Regions from separate parts of the Bacillus sp. JZ105 genome, predicted to be linked through region 1. Evidence: a T-box and tRNA genes for the amino acid it is inferred to sense, from the RefSeq annotation. Region 1 holds a T-box; the other holds one or more tRNA genes.
What was found. The T-box of region 1 lies ahead of leuS (leucine--tRNA ligase). A T-box ahead of a tRNA ligase gene usually reads a tRNA of that ligase, here a tRNA-Leu.

Region 1 (8,188 bases):
TTGATGACAGACATTCCCGATTGATCGTGGAACAAACGTCCCAGCTGCTCGGAAGCAAACTTTAAAATACCATAAACATTTTTAGTCGCAGGCACATCGTCAGTTGTAATCTGCCGTCCAAGTAAGGAGCGTCCATCCTCTTCATAACGATCCGTCACATGGTTGCTGCTTGCAAAAATGACTTTTCGTATGCCATGCCGCGCGGCTGAACGAAACATATAATAGGTACTTCTCCAAAAAATATCAGTCATTTTTGCAAATTCTCCATGATCCATCACATCATGCGTCATGTCCATGTTTAGAAGATGCAAGATGACATCTGTATCCTGCGGAATTGCCTCATATACATTTTGTTCATTCGCTGCATCGGCTAAAATGACTCCTTCTACACAGCTCGTTAGATCAACAATCGTGACGCTGTACTCAGTAGAGAGCGATTTTGTTAAAAGACGTCCAATCACACCGCATCCTCCAATGATGGTGATTTTTTCCATATATCTTCTCCTTTCTTTTGACGTAGTATGTCCAAGCGTTTCTTGATTACAGCCACTTTTTCAAAAATCGTGTCGCCTCGTGACGCATAGCGGCTGTTTCAAAATGACCTGCATGAAGACGGGTAAGCTGATATCGTTCTTTCAATGAAGCAGCTTCATAGGTTTGACTCAATACTTTTTGAATTCTTCCAACGCCTTCAGCAGGCGTGAGCTGATCAAGTTTTCCAACCAAACTTAAATGCGGTCTTGGAAAAATCATTTCTTGAATGTCCGCTGCTGTAAAATGCTTCGCCAAGCTCGGTACATAGTAATAAAAGCCATGTCTGTCCAAATTGTTCGTTTCAATTAATGTATGATGGTCCACCTGTGCGCAAAGATCAATACATACACTGACCCTCTCATCAAGTGCAGCCGTCCACCAGGAAAGAAGACCGCCCATTGACATCCCAAAGACAGCTAACCGGTCCGCCAGCACATCAGGTCGAGACAGCAAATAATCAACCGCACACATACTTTCATACAGCATCATGCCCCACATCACTTTTCCTGTTAAAAGCATTTCCTTAAAAATTTCACTTTCTGTTCTTCCTCTTCTCTCACCAAACCCTGCATGATCAATGGCCAGTACACTATATCCTTTAGACGTAAACTCTTTTGCATATGAAGGCGCTTGCAAATAATGAGCACCTTTTAACAGCTCTTCCTTCCCATTCACGTAATCTCCGCCATGAGAATGCTGGAACAGCACAACGGGTCTTTTTTTCACCGTATCCTTCGGTTTCACGAAATAAGCGGGGACTTCCTCTACGCCATTTATGGAGAGAATGAGTGTTTCCACTACATATGATTCACGTTCCTCCATTTTTAACGTATAAGCCTCCACGCGATGACGTTCTGGCATTTCTCCTAACAGACTGAGCAGTTGTTCACGTTTGCTTTCCTTTTCCATTGACGTCACTCCTCATTTTCTTGATCACCTGTTAAAATACGAGACCGATGCGGGAATCACCTTGTTTTCGACAAAATTATGTCCCGGGAAATAAAGAACACCCACCGGTTCATACCGATGGGTGTCATCATTAGTTCGCAACAATATTGACAAGCTTCCCAGGAACTGCAATCACTTTACGAATGGTTTTCCCTTCAAGCTGTTCTTTTACACGTGCATCATTTTTCGCAAGCTCTTCTAACTGCTCCCTTGTTGCATCAGCAGGAACGGTTAATTTTGCTTTTACTTTACCGTTAAGCTGTACGACAATTTCTACTTCATCGTCGACAAGCTTTGACTCATCATATTGAGGCCATGCTTCATAAGAAATAGATCCTTCATGACCAAGTTTATTCCAAAGCTCTTCTGCTAAATGCGGTGCAATTGGAGAAAGAAGCTTTACAAAGCCTTCTGCATATTCTTTCGGCAGTGTATCCGCCTTATAGGCATCGTTGATAAACACCATTAATTGTGAAATTCCTGTATTGAAACGCAAGCCTTCATAATGATCCGTTACCTTCATAACTGTTTCATGATAGCTGCGTTCTAATGCGCCGCCAGATTGCTCTGTCACTTTATCACTGAGTGAACCATCTTCATTTGTAAAGAGACGCCATACACGATCAAGGAAACGACGAGCGCCATCAAGTCCTGTTTCAGACCAAGCAATTGATGCATCTAAAGGTCCCATGAACATTTCATAAAGTCGTAATGTATCCGCACCATGGGATTCTACGATATCATCTGGGTTGACCACATTTCCTTTTGATTTACTCATTTTTTCATTGTTTTCCCCAAGAATCATGCCTTGGTTAAATAATTTCATGAAAGGTTCTTTTGTTGGAACAACACCGATATCATACAAGAACTTATGCCAGAAGCGTGCATATAGAAGATGCAGTACAGCGTGTTCTGCTCCGCCGATATACACATCAACTGGAAGCCATTTCTTCAGCTTCTCAGGAGAGGCAAGCTCTTCTGTGTTATGAGGATCAATATAACGTAAGAAATACCAGCAGCTTCCTGCCCATTGCGGCATTGTATTCGTTTCGCGGCGGCCTTTTTTACCTGTAACAGGATCTACAACCTCCACCCAGTCTTTAATATTGGCTAATGGTGATTCACCTGTACCACTTGGCTTAATCTCAGATGTCTTAGGCAAGATCAGTGGAAGCTCTTCTTCTGAAACGGCTGAAGATGTTCCGTCCTCCCAATGAATGATTGGAATCGGCTCACCCCAGTAGCGCTGACGGCTGAACAGCCAGTCTCTTAAACGATATGTGACTTTCTTTTCACCTTTTTGATGTTCTTCAAGCCATGCAATCGCTTTTTCAATCGCTTCTTCTTTTCCTAAGCCATTTAAGAAATCAGAGTTAATGTGCTTTCCATCACCTGTGTAGGCTTCTTTTTCAATGTCTCCGCCTTCTACAACTTCTTTAATTGGAAGATCAAAGGTTTTGGCGAATTCATAGTCACGTTCATCATGGGCAGGAACCGCCATAATGGCTCCAGTTCCATAAGTCGCCAGCACGTAATCGGCAATCCAGATCGGCATCTTTTCACCATTTAAAGGATTGATGGCATACGCTCCTGTGAAAATACCTGTCTTCGTTTTAGCAAGATCTGTCCGCTCTAAATCACTCTTTGATTGAATCTCTTTGATATACGCTTTGACAGCTTCTTTTTGAGCATCTGATGTAATTTTTTCAACAAGTGCATGCTCTGGTGCAAGCACTGCATATGTTGCGCCAAATAGTGTATCAGGACGCGTTGTGAAAACCGTAAACTGTTCGTCATGTCCTTCTACTTCAAAATGAACGTGCGCTCCTTCAGAGCGTCCGATCCAGTTACGCTGCATATCTTTGATGCTTTCAGGCCAATCAATGTCCTCTAAATCTTCTAACAGCCTGTCCGCATATGCTGTAATCTTTAGCATCCACTGCTTCATAGGACGTCTTTCAACAGGATGGCCTCCGCGTTCACTTTTTCCATCAATGACTTCTTCATTTGCAAGCACTGTGCCAAGCGCTGGGCACCAGTTCACTGGTACTTCATCGATATAGGCCAATCCTTTTTCATACAATTTCAAGAAAATCCATTGTGTCCATTTGTAGTAATTCGGATCTGTCGTGTTGATTTCTCGATCCCAATCATACGAGAACCCTAGTGATTGAATTTGGCGGCGGAAGTTATTGATGTTCTCTTCTGTAAAGGCCGCCGGGTCATTTCCTGTATCAAGTGCATACTGTTCTGCCGGGAGACCAAATGCGTCCCACCCCATTGGATGAAGAACATCATATCCCTGCATACGCTTCATGCGTGATAGAATATCCGTTGCTGTATAGCCCTCAGGGTGCCCGACATGAAGCCCTGCTCCTGATGGATATGGAAACATATCAAGTGCATAAAACTTCGGTTTATCTTCCGAGTCAGATGTGGCGAATGTTTTATGTGTCAGCCAATAATCCTGCCACTTCTTTTCAATTTCCCGATGCTGAAAACTCAATGTGAAAACCTCCTTTAATATGTACGGCTTTATCTGCTTAGATGACCACTGCAAGAATTCAGATTTTTCTAAAATCAACAAAAAACCCTCATCCCTGGAAAGGGACGAGAGATTTTTTGGTTCCCGCGGTACCACCCTTGTTAGCGTAACATGCTGTTCGTACGCTCACTTAATATCTTTAACGCAGACATGCGACAGAAGCTTTAACGCAACTGCAACTCTGAGGCGAGTTCAGAAGCAGATTTGATTGACTTTCACCAGCCGTCAATTCTCTAAAGACAAATACTGCTTTCCTACTACTCCTCTTCACTGTTCTTATCGTAACCGTCATCTAAGTAGTATTTTATAGAATTATGATCATAAGTGCAAGCAGGTTTGTATACAATGGGAATGTACCCTAGACTAGGGTAAAGTAGAGGATATTATTCGTGTGGAGATCGGTTATGACGGTTGGAGTCTGCATCCTGTGAATGCTGTTCTCTCACAAAATCAAAGCTTCGCAGAACTGCTTCTCCTCCGTAACCTGAAATAATGGATAAGATGATCAAGTGCAGACTAGAATCGGGATTTGAGGATAAGACAAGCAGTGTAGCGGCAATCATCCCAACGAGCCAATCTTCAATAAACCCTAAGTAAATAAACTTTTTTGTCATTCTGGGCTTCTCTAGCCTGCCTTTTTTCTTTACGTGACCGAGAATGCCCATGACCCCTCCAATGGCACAAGCAATAATGACTTGTTGCAGCATTTTCATCACCTTCCTAAAGCCCTTAGAATAGTAAAGCGACTTCAGGCTGTCCAGCCCCCTGTAATGCCATTCTGCTGTTCCGTCATAATCCATGTAAAAGGTCTATTCTCTCTAACGAAGAAAAAAAGCTTGTTTCTTCCATTATATGTGAATGACCCAAAAACAATCTTGATGCATTGGAATCATTTTTACCTAATCCATATTAACTATTTTTGTCATTTTATGAATGATGAGTAATTGATTCCTTCTTTTTCTAATGAAAAGTCTCCTTACTTACTCTATTCTAATGGAGGACAAACTATGATGACAAATTTAACAAAGCGTTTGCAATCGTTGAAACAGAACATATGTTATGTTACGTTTAAAAGGATTCATTTGGTTGAAAAGACAACCATTTGATATGTCTTATAGCAGCAAAGGAGGGTAATATGGTCAGCTCGAACATTTTCGGCTTGCAAAAACAGCTTGAACTCATCAAAAAAGCGCTGGATCATGCGCGGATCGGTGTTGTCATTACAGACCCTTCCTTAGAGGATAACCCTATCGTTTATGTGAATCACGGCTTTACACAAATGACTGGATACAAACCAGATGAGATTCTTGGTCGTAATTGTCGATTCCTTCAAGGACAAGACACGGATCAAAAGCAGCTTGCTTTAATTCGCCACGGAATTCAAAACAAAACACCTATTACCACACAGCTAAAAAATTATAAAAAAGACGGCACTTTTTTTTGGAATGAACTCAATATAGATCCTCTATACATTGAACAAGATGACAAAACATTTTTCATTGGTTTTCAAAAGGATATTACGAAACAGAAAGAATATGAACAGCTCCTAGAAGATTCCTTACAGGAAGTCACCTCTCTTTCGACGCCAATCGTCCCAATCAAAAATGGTGTATCTGTTCTTCCGCTTATCGGAAAATTATCTGAAGAACGCTTTGATGCCATTGTCGCTAAGTTAACCTGTATATTAGATGATTCAAAGGATGATTATTTAATTGTCGACCTTTCTGGTTTAATCGAGGTCGATGATTCCGTCGCAGCACGTATTTTCAAACTGCATCATCTTCTCAATCTAACTGGAACCGAACTGATTATCACTGGGATTAAGCCGCAGCTTGCGCTGAAAATGAAAGACCTCGATACAGATTTCCAGAATACGATCACTTATTTGACAGTAAAAGAAGCCATAAAAGGATTAGCATTAGCTGAAAACCCTGTGTAAACAGGGTTTTTCAGATTGTTGACAAAGGGCTAAAATGATCTTTATTTTAGCCCTTTGTCTTCTTTTCAGCGTGATAGAAAACCTTTGCAGTCTAGGAAGGACGAGTACTGGCGCGGAGCGAATTTGATATTCGTGAGCACCAGCACGCAGGACTGACAAAGAATGCGAGGGTTTGTCTACACGCTGGAAAACCCTGTGTAAACAGGGTTTGTTTAATTGAACCGCTCCCCAAAATGGAAAAATGAGGTATGATAGGTGTAAATAGCAATTTAGGGGGCTGTTAGATATGTTGTTACTCATCATAGGTCTTTTATGTGTTTGTTTTGCCATCGGATATGCCGTCAATTTCTTCTTACTCAAACACAAGAACGAGCTGATTTTTTCAAAGAAACTTTTTTATCCTTTTTTGATCATTGGTCTCTTCTTTTCCATTATGTCATTACCGCTTACTGCTGGAAATGCACCAAAGGCACAAGCCGATCCATCTTCCGAACAGCTGTTAAAGGATCAAAAGGAACTCTCATCTGACATTTCGCGCTTAAAAGCTGATAAAGAGTCGCTTACCTCCTCTTTAGAAGACGCGGAGAAGGAAAAAGAAAAGCTGGAAAAAAAGCTGGAAACCATCACCTCGGAAAAAGAAACGGTCAAACAGCAAGAAAAGACCATTCAATCGCTTGAAGAGAAAATAGACAAGCTTACCTCCAGCAATAAAACACTCAAACAAGAAAACAAGAATAGCAGCAGCGATACGAAGTCTTCCACCGTCCAGCGCTCCGCACCTAAAGGTGAAGGAAAAAGCACAGGCGGTCATGAATCACAAAAGGAAACAAAAAAAGAATCGGCTGCCTGTAACATTAAAGGAAGTGTCAATGGCATTTACCACACACCAAGCAGCAGATACTACTCTAGAACAAAGAATGTAACCAAAATGTTCTGCTCAGTAGAAGAAGCAGAGCGTGCCGGATACAGGGCACCTAAGCAATAGCGGTGTGTATTTAAGATAAAAAAGAACCTCCTGAGCGCCCAATGGTTTTCAGGAGGTTCTTTTTTAGATTTCTCTTCTTAAAGCTGCTAATACATTCGTTTTTGTTGCCTTACGTGCCGGGTTAAGCCCTGAGATGATCGCTACCCCTGCGCTGATCACTGTCGCTGTAATGACAAGGCTGAGTGGAATATAGGAAAAAGTAATCGAGAATTGATCGCTTGATCCTCCCTCAGACATGGACGACAAAATGGCTGGGATGATCAAATTAACGGCGAAACTAATCAAATATGAGATGATAATACCGATGATTGATCCGATTACTCCAATATAAGCACTTTCCATTAGGAACATTCGCTTGATAATGGATGGATTCGCGCCAATGGCTTTCATAATCCCAATCTCTTGTGTTCGCTCTGTTACCGCCATGGTCATCGTATTGAAAATTCCTATGGCAGAAATAATGACTGCAATACATCCGACAAAAATGAGTCCAATTTTGAAGACCGTAAAGAACATATCCATTCCTTCAAGCTGGTTCGTCACAGAGATGACTTGATAGCCCTCATCTGTCAGTTTATTCGTGAGTGCACCGACATTGTCGAATTTATCTGCATAAACAGAAGTCATTTTCTCGACATTTCCTGCTTCAGGAGACAGGTCGAGTATTTGACCAAATTCTTTTTCATAAGCATTCGGAATCAGAATTTTATGATCCTCCTGCCACTCCAAATTCGGCTTTTTCAAAACACCTACTACGCGGAAATCAAATGTTTTTTCTTTGACGACTTCCCCTTCTTCATTTAGTTTTGGCACTTTGATTTGAATCACTTTATTTAAAATATCCTTCGTGTAGCCTTTTGGCTCCTTCGGTGTTTCTTCCCCATTTGACGTCTGGTTTAATTCTTTTTCATAGGCTTCGCGTTCTTTTTTTGTCCACAGTTGCTGCGCCATATGGTACCCGACCACAATTTCGTTCGCTGATGTTGGGACTTTTCCTCGGTCTAGTTCAAGCCCTGCTTCTTTTTCTTCTTTCATATCGGTCAAAGCAGCCTGTGTTTCACTTGAACGGTTATCGAGCTCGACGTTAACCGATGGATTGATCGCCGTTCTTGAGACAACAGATTTCACATGATCATATTTCTTTAAATCATCAATCTTGACGTCTCCTTTTTCTTTTCCTAACACTTTAATTTCTGTGATGATTTGCTGCTTCATGATTTCATCTTGAGCTGATTTT
Region 2 (8,188 bases), 1.9 Mb from region 1:
TGGGATAACTCCGGGAAACCGGAGCTAATACCGGATAGTTCCTTGAACCGCATGGTTCAAGGATGAAAGACGGTTTCGGCTGTCACTTACAGATGGACCCGCGGCGCATTAGCTAGTTGGTGGGGTAATGGCTCACCAAGGCGACGATGCGTAGCCGACCTGAGAGGGTGATCGGCCACACTGGGACTGAGACACGGCCCAGACTCCTACGGGAGGCAGCAGTAGGGAATCTTCCGCAATGGACGAAAGTCTGACGGAGCAACGCCGCGTGAGTGATGAAGGTTTTCGGATCGTAAAGCTCTGTTGTTAGGGAAGAACAAGTGCGAGAGTAACTGCTCGCACCTTGACGGTACCTAACCAGAAAGCCACGGCTAACTACGTGCCAGCAGCCGCGGTAATACGTAGGTGGCAAGCGTTGTCCGGAATTATTGGGCGTAAAGGGCTCGCAGGCGGTTTCTTAAGTCTGATGTGAAAGCCCCCGGCTCAACCGGGGAGGGTCATTGGAAACTGGGAAACTTGAGTGCAGAAGAGGAGAGTGGAATTCCACGTGTAGCGGTGAAATGCGTAGAGATGTGGAGGAACACCAGTGGCGAAGGCGACTCTCTGGTCTGTAACTGACGCTGAGGAGCGAAAGCGTGGGGAGCGAACAGGATTAGATACCCTGGTAGTCCACGCCGTAAACGATGAGTGCTAAGTGTTAGGGGGTTTCCGCCCCTTAGTGCTGCAGCTAACGCATTAAGCACTCCGCCTGGGGAGTACGGTCGCAAGACTGAAACTCAAAGGAATTGACGGGGGCCCGCACAAGCGGTGGAGCATGTGGTTTAATTCGAAGCAACGCGAAGAACCTTACCAGGTCTTGACATCCTCTGACAACCCTAGAGATAGGGCTTTCCCTTCGGGGACAGAGTGACAGGTGGTGCATGGTTGTCGTCAGCTCGTGTCGTGAGATGTTGGGTTAAGTCCCGCAACGAGCGCAACCCTTGATCTTAGTTGCCAGCATTTAGTTGGGCACTCTAAGGTGACTGCCGGTGACAAACCGGAGGAAGGTGGGGATGACGTCAAATCATCATGCCCCTTATGACCTGGGCTACACACGTGCTACAATGGACAGAACAAAGGGCTGCAAGACCGCAAGGTTTAGCCAATCCCATAAATCTGTTCTCAGTTCGGATCGCAGTCTGCAACTCGACTGCGTGAAGCTGGAATCGCTAGTAATCGCGGATCAGCATGCCGCGGTGAATACGTTCCCGGGCCTTGTACACACCGCCCGTCACACCACGAGAGTTTGCAACACCCGAAGTCGGTGAGGTAACCTTTATGGAGCCAGCCGCCGAAGGTGGGGCAGATGATTGGGGTGAAGTCGTAACAAGGTAGCCGTATCGGAAGGTGCGGCTGGATCACCTCCTTTCTAAGGATATATGGAGCAGAGTGCGTTTTCGTCTTGTTTAGTTTTGAAGGATCATTCCTTCAAAACATGTCTCTAGCGAGACAGGATTGTTCTTTGAAAACTAGATAACAATAAGTAATACATTCACATTGAATGCAATGCAAAGTTCATCACACATAGTGATTCTTTCTAAAGTAAGAAATGGTTAAGTTAGAAAGGGCGCACGGTGGATGCCTTGGCACTAGGAGCCGATGAAGGACGGGACGAACACCGATATGCTTCGGGGAGCTGTAAGCAAGCTTTGATCCGGAGATTTCCGAATGGGGAAACCCACTGCTCGTAATGGAGTAGTATCCATACTTGAATACATAGAGTATGAGAAGGCATACCCGGGGAACTGAAACATCTAAGTACCCGGAGGAAGAGAAAGCAAATGCGATTCCCTGAGTAGCGGCGAGCGAAACGGGAACAGCCCAAACCAAGAGGCTTGCCTCTTGGGGTTGTAGGACACTCTATACGGAGTTACAAAGGAATGATATAAGCGAAGAGGTCTGGAAAGGCCCGCCAAAGAAGGTAACAGCCCTGTAACTGAAATGTCGTTCTCTCCAGAGTGGATCCTGAGTACGGCGGAACACGTGAAATTCCGTCGGAATCCGGGAGGACCATCTCCCAAGGCTAAATACTACCTAGTGACCGATAGTGAACCAGTACCGTGAGGGAAAGGTGAAAAGCACCCCGGAAGGGGAGTGAAATAGATCCTGAAACCGTGTGCCTACAAGTAGTCAGAGCCCGTTAACGGGTGATGGCGTGCCTTTTGTAGAATGAACCGGCGAGTTACGATCCCGTGCAAGGTTAAGCAGAAGATGCGGAGCCGCAGCGAAAGCGAGTCTGAATAGGGCGCATGAGTACGTGGTCGTAGACCCGAAACCAGGTGATCTACCCATGTCCAGGGTGAAGTTCAGGTAACACTGAATGGAGGCCCGAACCCACGCACGTTGAAAAGTGCGGGGATGAGGTGTGGGTAGGGGTGAAATGCCAATCGAACCTGGAGATAGCTGGTTCTCTCCGAAATAGCTTTAGGGCTAGCCTCAAGGTAAGAGTCTCGGAGGTAGAGCACTGATTGGACTAGGGGCCCCTACCGGGTTACCGAATTCAGTCAAACTCCGAATGCCGATGACTTATCCTTGGGAGTCAGACTGCGAGTGATAAGATCCGTAGTCGAAAGGGAAACAGCCCAGACCGCCAGCTAAGGTCCCAAAGTATACGTTAAGTGGAAAAGGATGTGGAGTTGCTTAGACAACCAGGATGTTGGCTTAGAAGCAGCCACCATTTAAAGAGTGCGTAATAGCTCACTGGTCGAGTGACTCTGCGCCGAAAATGTACCGGGGCTAAACGTATCACCGAAGCTGCGGACTGTTCTTGCGAACAGTGGTAGGAGAGCGTTCTAAGGGCTGTGAAGCCAGACCGGAAGGACTGGTGGAGCGCTTAGAAGTGAGAATGCCGGTATGAGTAGCGAAAGACGGGTGAGAATCCCGTCCACCGAATGCCTAAGGTTTCCTGAGGAAGGCTCGTCCGCTCAGGGTTAGTCGGGACCTAAGCCGAGGCCGAAAGGCGTAGGCGATGGACAACAGGTTGATATTCCTGTACCACCTCCTCACCATTTGAGCAATGGGGGGACGCAGGAGGATAGGGTAAGCGCGGTATTGGATATCCGCGTCCAAGCAGTTAGGCTGGGAAATAGGCAAATCCGTTTCCCGTAAAGGCTGAGCTGTGATGGCGAGCGAAATTTAGTAGCGAAGTTCCTGATTCCACACTGCCAAGAAAAGCCTCTAGCGAGGTGAGAGGTGCCCGTACCGCAAACCGACACAGGTAGGCGAGGAGAGAATCCTAAGGTGATCGAGAGAACTCTCGTTAAGGAACTCGGCAAAATGACCCCGTAACTTCGGGAGAAGGGGTGCTTCTTAGGGTGTTAAAGCCCCGAGAAGCCGCAGTGAATAGGCCCAGGCGACTGTTTAGCAAAAACACAGGTCTCTGCGAAGCCGTAAGGCGAAGTATAGGGGCTGACGCCTGCCCGGTGCTGGAAGGTTAAGAGGAGCGCTTAGCGTAAGCGAAGGTGCGAATTGAAGCCCCAGTAAACGGCGGCCGTAACTATAACGGTCCTAAGGTAGCGAAATTCCTTGTCGGGTAAGTTCCGACCCGCACGAAAGGCGCAACGATCTGGGCACTGTCTCAACGAGAGACTCGGTGAAATTATAGTACCTGTGAAGATGCAGGTTACCCGCGACAGGACGGAAAGACCCCGTGGAGCTTTACTGCAGCCTGATATTGAATGTTGGTACAGCTTGTACAGGATAGGTAGGAGCCTTGGAAACCGGAGCGCTAGCTTCGGTGGAGGCATCGGTGGGATACTACCCTGGCTGTATTGACCTTCTAACCCGCTGCCCTTATCGGGCAGGGAGACAGTGTCAGGTGGGCAGTTTGACTGGGGCGGTCGCCTCCTAAAATGTAACGGAGGCGCCCAAAGGTTCCCTCAGAATGGTTGGAAATCATTCGCAGAGTGTAAAGGCACAAGGGAGCTTGACTGCGAGACCTACAAGTCGAGCAGGGACGAAAGTCGGGCTTAGTGATCCGGTGGTTCCGCATGGAAGGGCCATCGCTCAACGGATAAAAGCTACCCCGGGGATAACAGGCTTATCTCCCCCAAGAGTCCACATCGACGGGGAGGTTTGGCACCTCGATGTCGGCTCATCGCATCCTGGGGCTGTAGTCGGTCCCAAGGGTTGGGCTGTTCGCCCATTAAAGCGGTACGCGAGCTGGGTTCAGAACGTCGTGAGACAGTTCGGTCCCTATCCGTCGCGGGCGCAGGAAATTTGAGAGGAGCTGTCCTTAGTACGAGAGGACCGGGATGGACGCACCGCTGGTGTACCAGTTGTTCTGCCAAGGGCATCGCTGGGTAGCTATGTGCGGACGGGATAAGTGCTGAAAGCATCTAAGCATGAAGCCCCCCTCAAGATGAGATTTCCCATTCCGTAAGGAAGTAAGATCCCTGAAAGATGATCAGGTTGATAGGTCTGAGGTGGAAGCGTGGTGACACGTGGAGCTGACAGATACTAATAGATCGAGGACTTAACCTATATTCTATTGTGAAGCATGAACATTGTTATCTAGTTTTGAGAGAATATTTTTAAAATATCTCTTGATTTATTTTCAATACATAGTATAATATCTTTTGTCACTAAATTGTCTGGTGATGATGGCGAAGAGGTCACACCCGTTCCCATACCGAACACGGAAGTTAAGCTCTTCAGCGCCGATGGTAGTTGGGGGTTTCCCCCTGTGAGAGTAGGACATCGCCAGGCTTTCTTCATTCCGCAGTAGCTCAGTGGTAGAGCTATCGGCTGTTAACCGATCGGTCGTAGGTTCGAATCCTACCTGCGGAGCCAATTTGGAGAGCTGTCCGAGTGGCCGAAGGAGCACGATTGGAAATCGTGTAGGCGGTAACCCCGTCTCAAGGGTTCGAATCCCTTGCTCTCCGCCACAATTTACATAATAAAGGGCCCGTTGGTCAAGCGGTTAAGACACCGCCCTTTCACGGCGGTAACACGGGTTCGAATCCCGTACGGGTCACCATTTTTATAGAATATACACCAGCATTTATTATTCGGAGGATTAGCTCAGCTGGGAGAGCATCTGCCTTACAAGCAGAGGGTCGGCGGTTCGAGCCCGTCATCCTCCACCATATCTTTTATATCGTCGCGGGGTGGAGCAGTTCGGTAGCTCGTCGGGCTCATAACCCGAAGGTCGCAGGTTCAAATCCTGCCCCCGCAACCAAAATGGTCCGGTAGTTCAGTTGGTTAGAATGCCTGCCTGTCACGCAGGAGGTCGCGGGTTCGAGTCCCGTCCGGACCGCCATTTTTCAAAAGAATACTTGGCTCGGTAGCTCAGTTGGTAGAGCAACGGACTGAAAATCCGTGTGTCGGCGGTTCGATTCCGTCCCGAGCCACCACTATTTGCCGGTGTAGCTCAATTGGTAGAGCAACTGACTTGTAATCAGTAGGTTGGGGGTTCAAGTCCTCTTGCCGGCACTGTTTTTCAAAAGTGGAGGGGTAGCGAAGTGGCTAAACGCGGCGGACTGTAAATCCGCTCCCTCCGGGTTCGGCGGTTCGAATCCGCCCCCCTCCACCATTTTTTGTTTTCATAGGGGCATAGTTTAACGGTAGAACAGAGGTCTCCAAAACCTCCGGTGTGGGTTCGATTCCTACTGCCCCTGCCAATTATACTTTATAATTCATTACATCTATGGCGGTTGTGGCGAAGTGGTTAACGCACCAGATTGTGGCTCTGGCACTCGTGGGTTCGATTCCCATCAATCGCCCCATTTTATTATTGGGCTATAGCCAAGCGGTAAGGCAACGGACTTTGACTCCGTCATGCGTTGGTTCGAATCCAGCTAGCCCAGTTGATATGCGGAAGTAGTTCAGTGGTAGAACACCACCTTGCCAAGGTGGGGGTCGCGGGTTCGAATCCCGTCTTCCGCTCCAATAATGGCGGCATAGCCAAGTGGTAAGGCAGAGGTCTGCAAAACCTTTATCCCCGGTTCAAATCCGGGTGTCGCCTTTTTTGAAAAGACTGCCGGGGTGGTGGAATTGGCAGACACACAGGACTTAAAATCCTGCGGTAGGTGACTACCGTGCCGGTTCAAGTCCGGCCCTCGGCACCATTGTTTTTTAATATAAGATGCGCTCTTTTATAATCATGCCGGTGTGGCGGAATTGGCAGACGCGCACGACTCAAAATCGTGTTCCTCACGGAGTGCCGGTTCGACCCCGGCCACCGGTATCAAATTGCTTTAGAATCAAGGCCTCAACATTAAGTTGAGGCCTTTTTCTTTGTGTTCTAACGCGCGACTATAAGCGACTAAAAAACCAAAATCGTGTGCGTAGATTGATTGAACTTTTGCTCTAAAGATAGCCTTCTGCATTATCACGTAATGAAGCTGGCTCTTCTCCTAATATAGCCTATATAAGGATATAAAAGTAGTTGAAATACCGGCTTTGGACCGCTTCTTTCTTCTGCCAGCGATACAACCGTCTCCAGATTTCCTCCTGCACTATCTCCACCGGAATAGAGAATTTGCCATACGCATTTACATACCTTCCGTATGATCTGGATATAATTCATAATATGTAAGATAACATTATTAAACTTGGAAAGAGTAAGTCTGAAACCGTCCAGTTTAAAATACCTTCATAAATATGCACAAAATTATATTGTACGAAAATGATGTTCTTATTGAACCAACCTTTTTAACATTAGTTTGATAAGCATAAAAATAAAGTAGGGATAGTACCACCTAATTAGGTACTATCCCTTTTCACTCCATTTACTTTTTAATTCTGCCGATGTAATCTTTTTGATTCTTTCTTTTGTGAAAAGTTTAAACCTCTGCCTTTACTACTCTTTCGAAAGCCTTCTTAACGGCTTGTAAATATTCATTCTTAGTTTGGACAGATATGTCTGCATTTGGATTCAATTCTTCGAAACCATGATAGCATCCAGGATACAAGTGAAATTCTACATCAACACCAGCTTGGGCAAGTTTAGTTACATAGGTTATTGTTTCATCGCGGAACGGGTCTAATTGACCGACACATGTGTAGGTGTACGGCAAGTTACTATAGTCCTCTGCTCGTGCTGGGGCTGCATAGGCAGGAATGTTTTCCGTACCATATATTTCACCTAAATACATTTTCCATCCCTGTTCATTTGTCTTTTGATTCCAAATTAAGCCTTCTTTAATTTCATTTGCTGATGGTGTATTATTTTGGTCATCAATCATTGGATAGAGCGGCATTTGAAAACAAATATCAGGATATTTTCGATCGCGGGCTAATAATGTCAATGCTGCTGTTAGTCCGCCGCCAGCACTATTCCCTGCGACACCAATTTTTTTCGGATCAATGTTTAATGTATCTGCATTATCAGCAATCCATTTTAACGCTGCATAGCAATCTTCAATTGGTGCTGGATAAGGATGCTCAGGAGCTAAGCGGTAGTCTACAGAAACGACCACACAGTTAGCTTCTTTTACAAATTTCATACAAAGATCATCATCACCCTCAATAGTCCCTATGATATAACCGCCACCATGTATCCATAATAGAACAGGTAAGGATTCATTCATTGATTTTGGCCGATAAATTCTTACCCTTAATGGATTAGCATTTGGTCCTACAATGGTTTCATCTGTTAATGATAGGGAATCATCAACAATTGCAGGTATACGCAGTTGAGCTTGGCTTTCTCGGAGTGCTGGCACATCCTCTGGGCGTAGATCGTCAAATGAAAACATTTCTAAGACTGATAATAAATCAGGGTTTATTCGGTTCTTCATTTGAACACTCCTTCAGGATTGTTTTAAAATATTTATCTTTAAAATTAGTATGAGGTCCAGCCTGCGTCAGCTGCGATTACTTGCCCATTTACGAAGCTTGATTCATCAGAACCTAAGAAAACAGCAAGTTGAGCAATTTCAACTGGTTTCCCAGCACGTGGCATTGTACCCATACCAGTAATTTGGCGACCATTTCCAAATTCGGAGATATTCGTCATAGATGCAGCGATATTAGTCTCGACACCACCAGGTGCAATACCATTACAACGTATACCAGATAAAGCATACATGTATGCAGTGTTTTGCGTTAGTCCGGTTACTGCGTGCTTAGAGGCTGTATAAGCTGCTCCAGCACGTCCCCCGCGTATGCCGCCTGCTGAAATGTTATTTACGATTACGCCATGACC

Region 2: it encodes a tRNA-Leu, which carries the amino acid that the T-box ahead of leuS (leucine--tRNA ligase) is inferred to sense. The anticodon was not compared.

What each region holds. Positions count from the first base shown of each region.
Region 1 is NZ_CP096387.1:2,764,702-2,772,889, forward strand. Features, by position in the region: gene M1D81_RS14160 (NAD-dependent epimerase/dehydratase family protein) at 1-494, opposite strand, end outside; gene M1D81_RS14165 (dienelactone hydrolase family protein) at 541-1,443, opposite strand; gene leuS (leucine--tRNA ligase) at 1,574-3,988, opposite strand; T-box leader at 4,086-4,307, opposite strand; gene M1D81_RS14175 (DUF4257 domain-containing protein) at 4,411-4,740, opposite strand; gene M1D81_RS14180 (PAS domain-containing protein) at 5,163-5,966, shown strand; gene M1D81_RS14185 (sunset domain-containing protein) at 6,253-6,951, shown strand; gene M1D81_RS14190 (ABC transporter permease) at 7,015-8,188, opposite strand, start outside.
Region 2 is NZ_CP096387.1:878,128-886,315, forward strand. Features, by position in the region: rRNA gene M1D81_RS04330 (16S ribosomal RNA) at 1-1,408, shown strand, start outside; rRNA gene M1D81_RS04335 (23S ribosomal RNA) at 1,591-4,521, shown strand; rRNA gene rrf (5S ribosomal RNA) at 4,631-4,746, shown strand; tRNA gene M1D81_RS04345 (tRNA-Asn) at 4,756-4,830, shown strand; tRNA gene M1D81_RS04350 (tRNA-Ser) at 4,835-4,925, shown strand; tRNA gene M1D81_RS04355 (tRNA-Glu) at 4,943-5,017, shown strand; tRNA gene M1D81_RS04360 (tRNA-Val) at 5,051-5,126, shown strand; tRNA gene M1D81_RS04365 (tRNA-Met) at 5,142-5,218, shown strand; tRNA gene M1D81_RS04370 (tRNA-Asp) at 5,223-5,299, shown strand; tRNA gene M1D81_RS04375 (tRNA-Phe) at 5,318-5,393, shown strand; tRNA gene M1D81_RS04380 (tRNA-Thr) at 5,400-5,472, shown strand; tRNA gene M1D81_RS04385 (tRNA-Tyr) at 5,488-5,572, shown strand; tRNA gene M1D81_RS04390 (tRNA-Trp) at 5,587-5,660, shown strand; tRNA gene M1D81_RS04395 (tRNA-His) at 5,690-5,765, shown strand; tRNA gene M1D81_RS04400 (tRNA-Gln) at 5,775-5,846, shown strand; tRNA gene M1D81_RS04405 (tRNA-Gly) at 5,854-5,928, shown strand; tRNA gene M1D81_RS04410 (tRNA-Cys) at 5,934-6,004, shown strand; tRNA gene M1D81_RS04415 (tRNA-Leu) at 6,019-6,107, shown strand; tRNA gene M1D81_RS04420 (tRNA-Leu) at 6,145-6,226, shown strand; partial or broken gene M1D81_RS04425 (alpha/beta hydrolase fold domain-containing protein) at 6,352-6,508, opposite strand; gene M1D81_RS04430 (alpha/beta hydrolase) at 6,825-7,781, opposite strand; gene M1D81_RS04435 (SDR family oxidoreductase) at 7,826-8,188, opposite strand, start outside.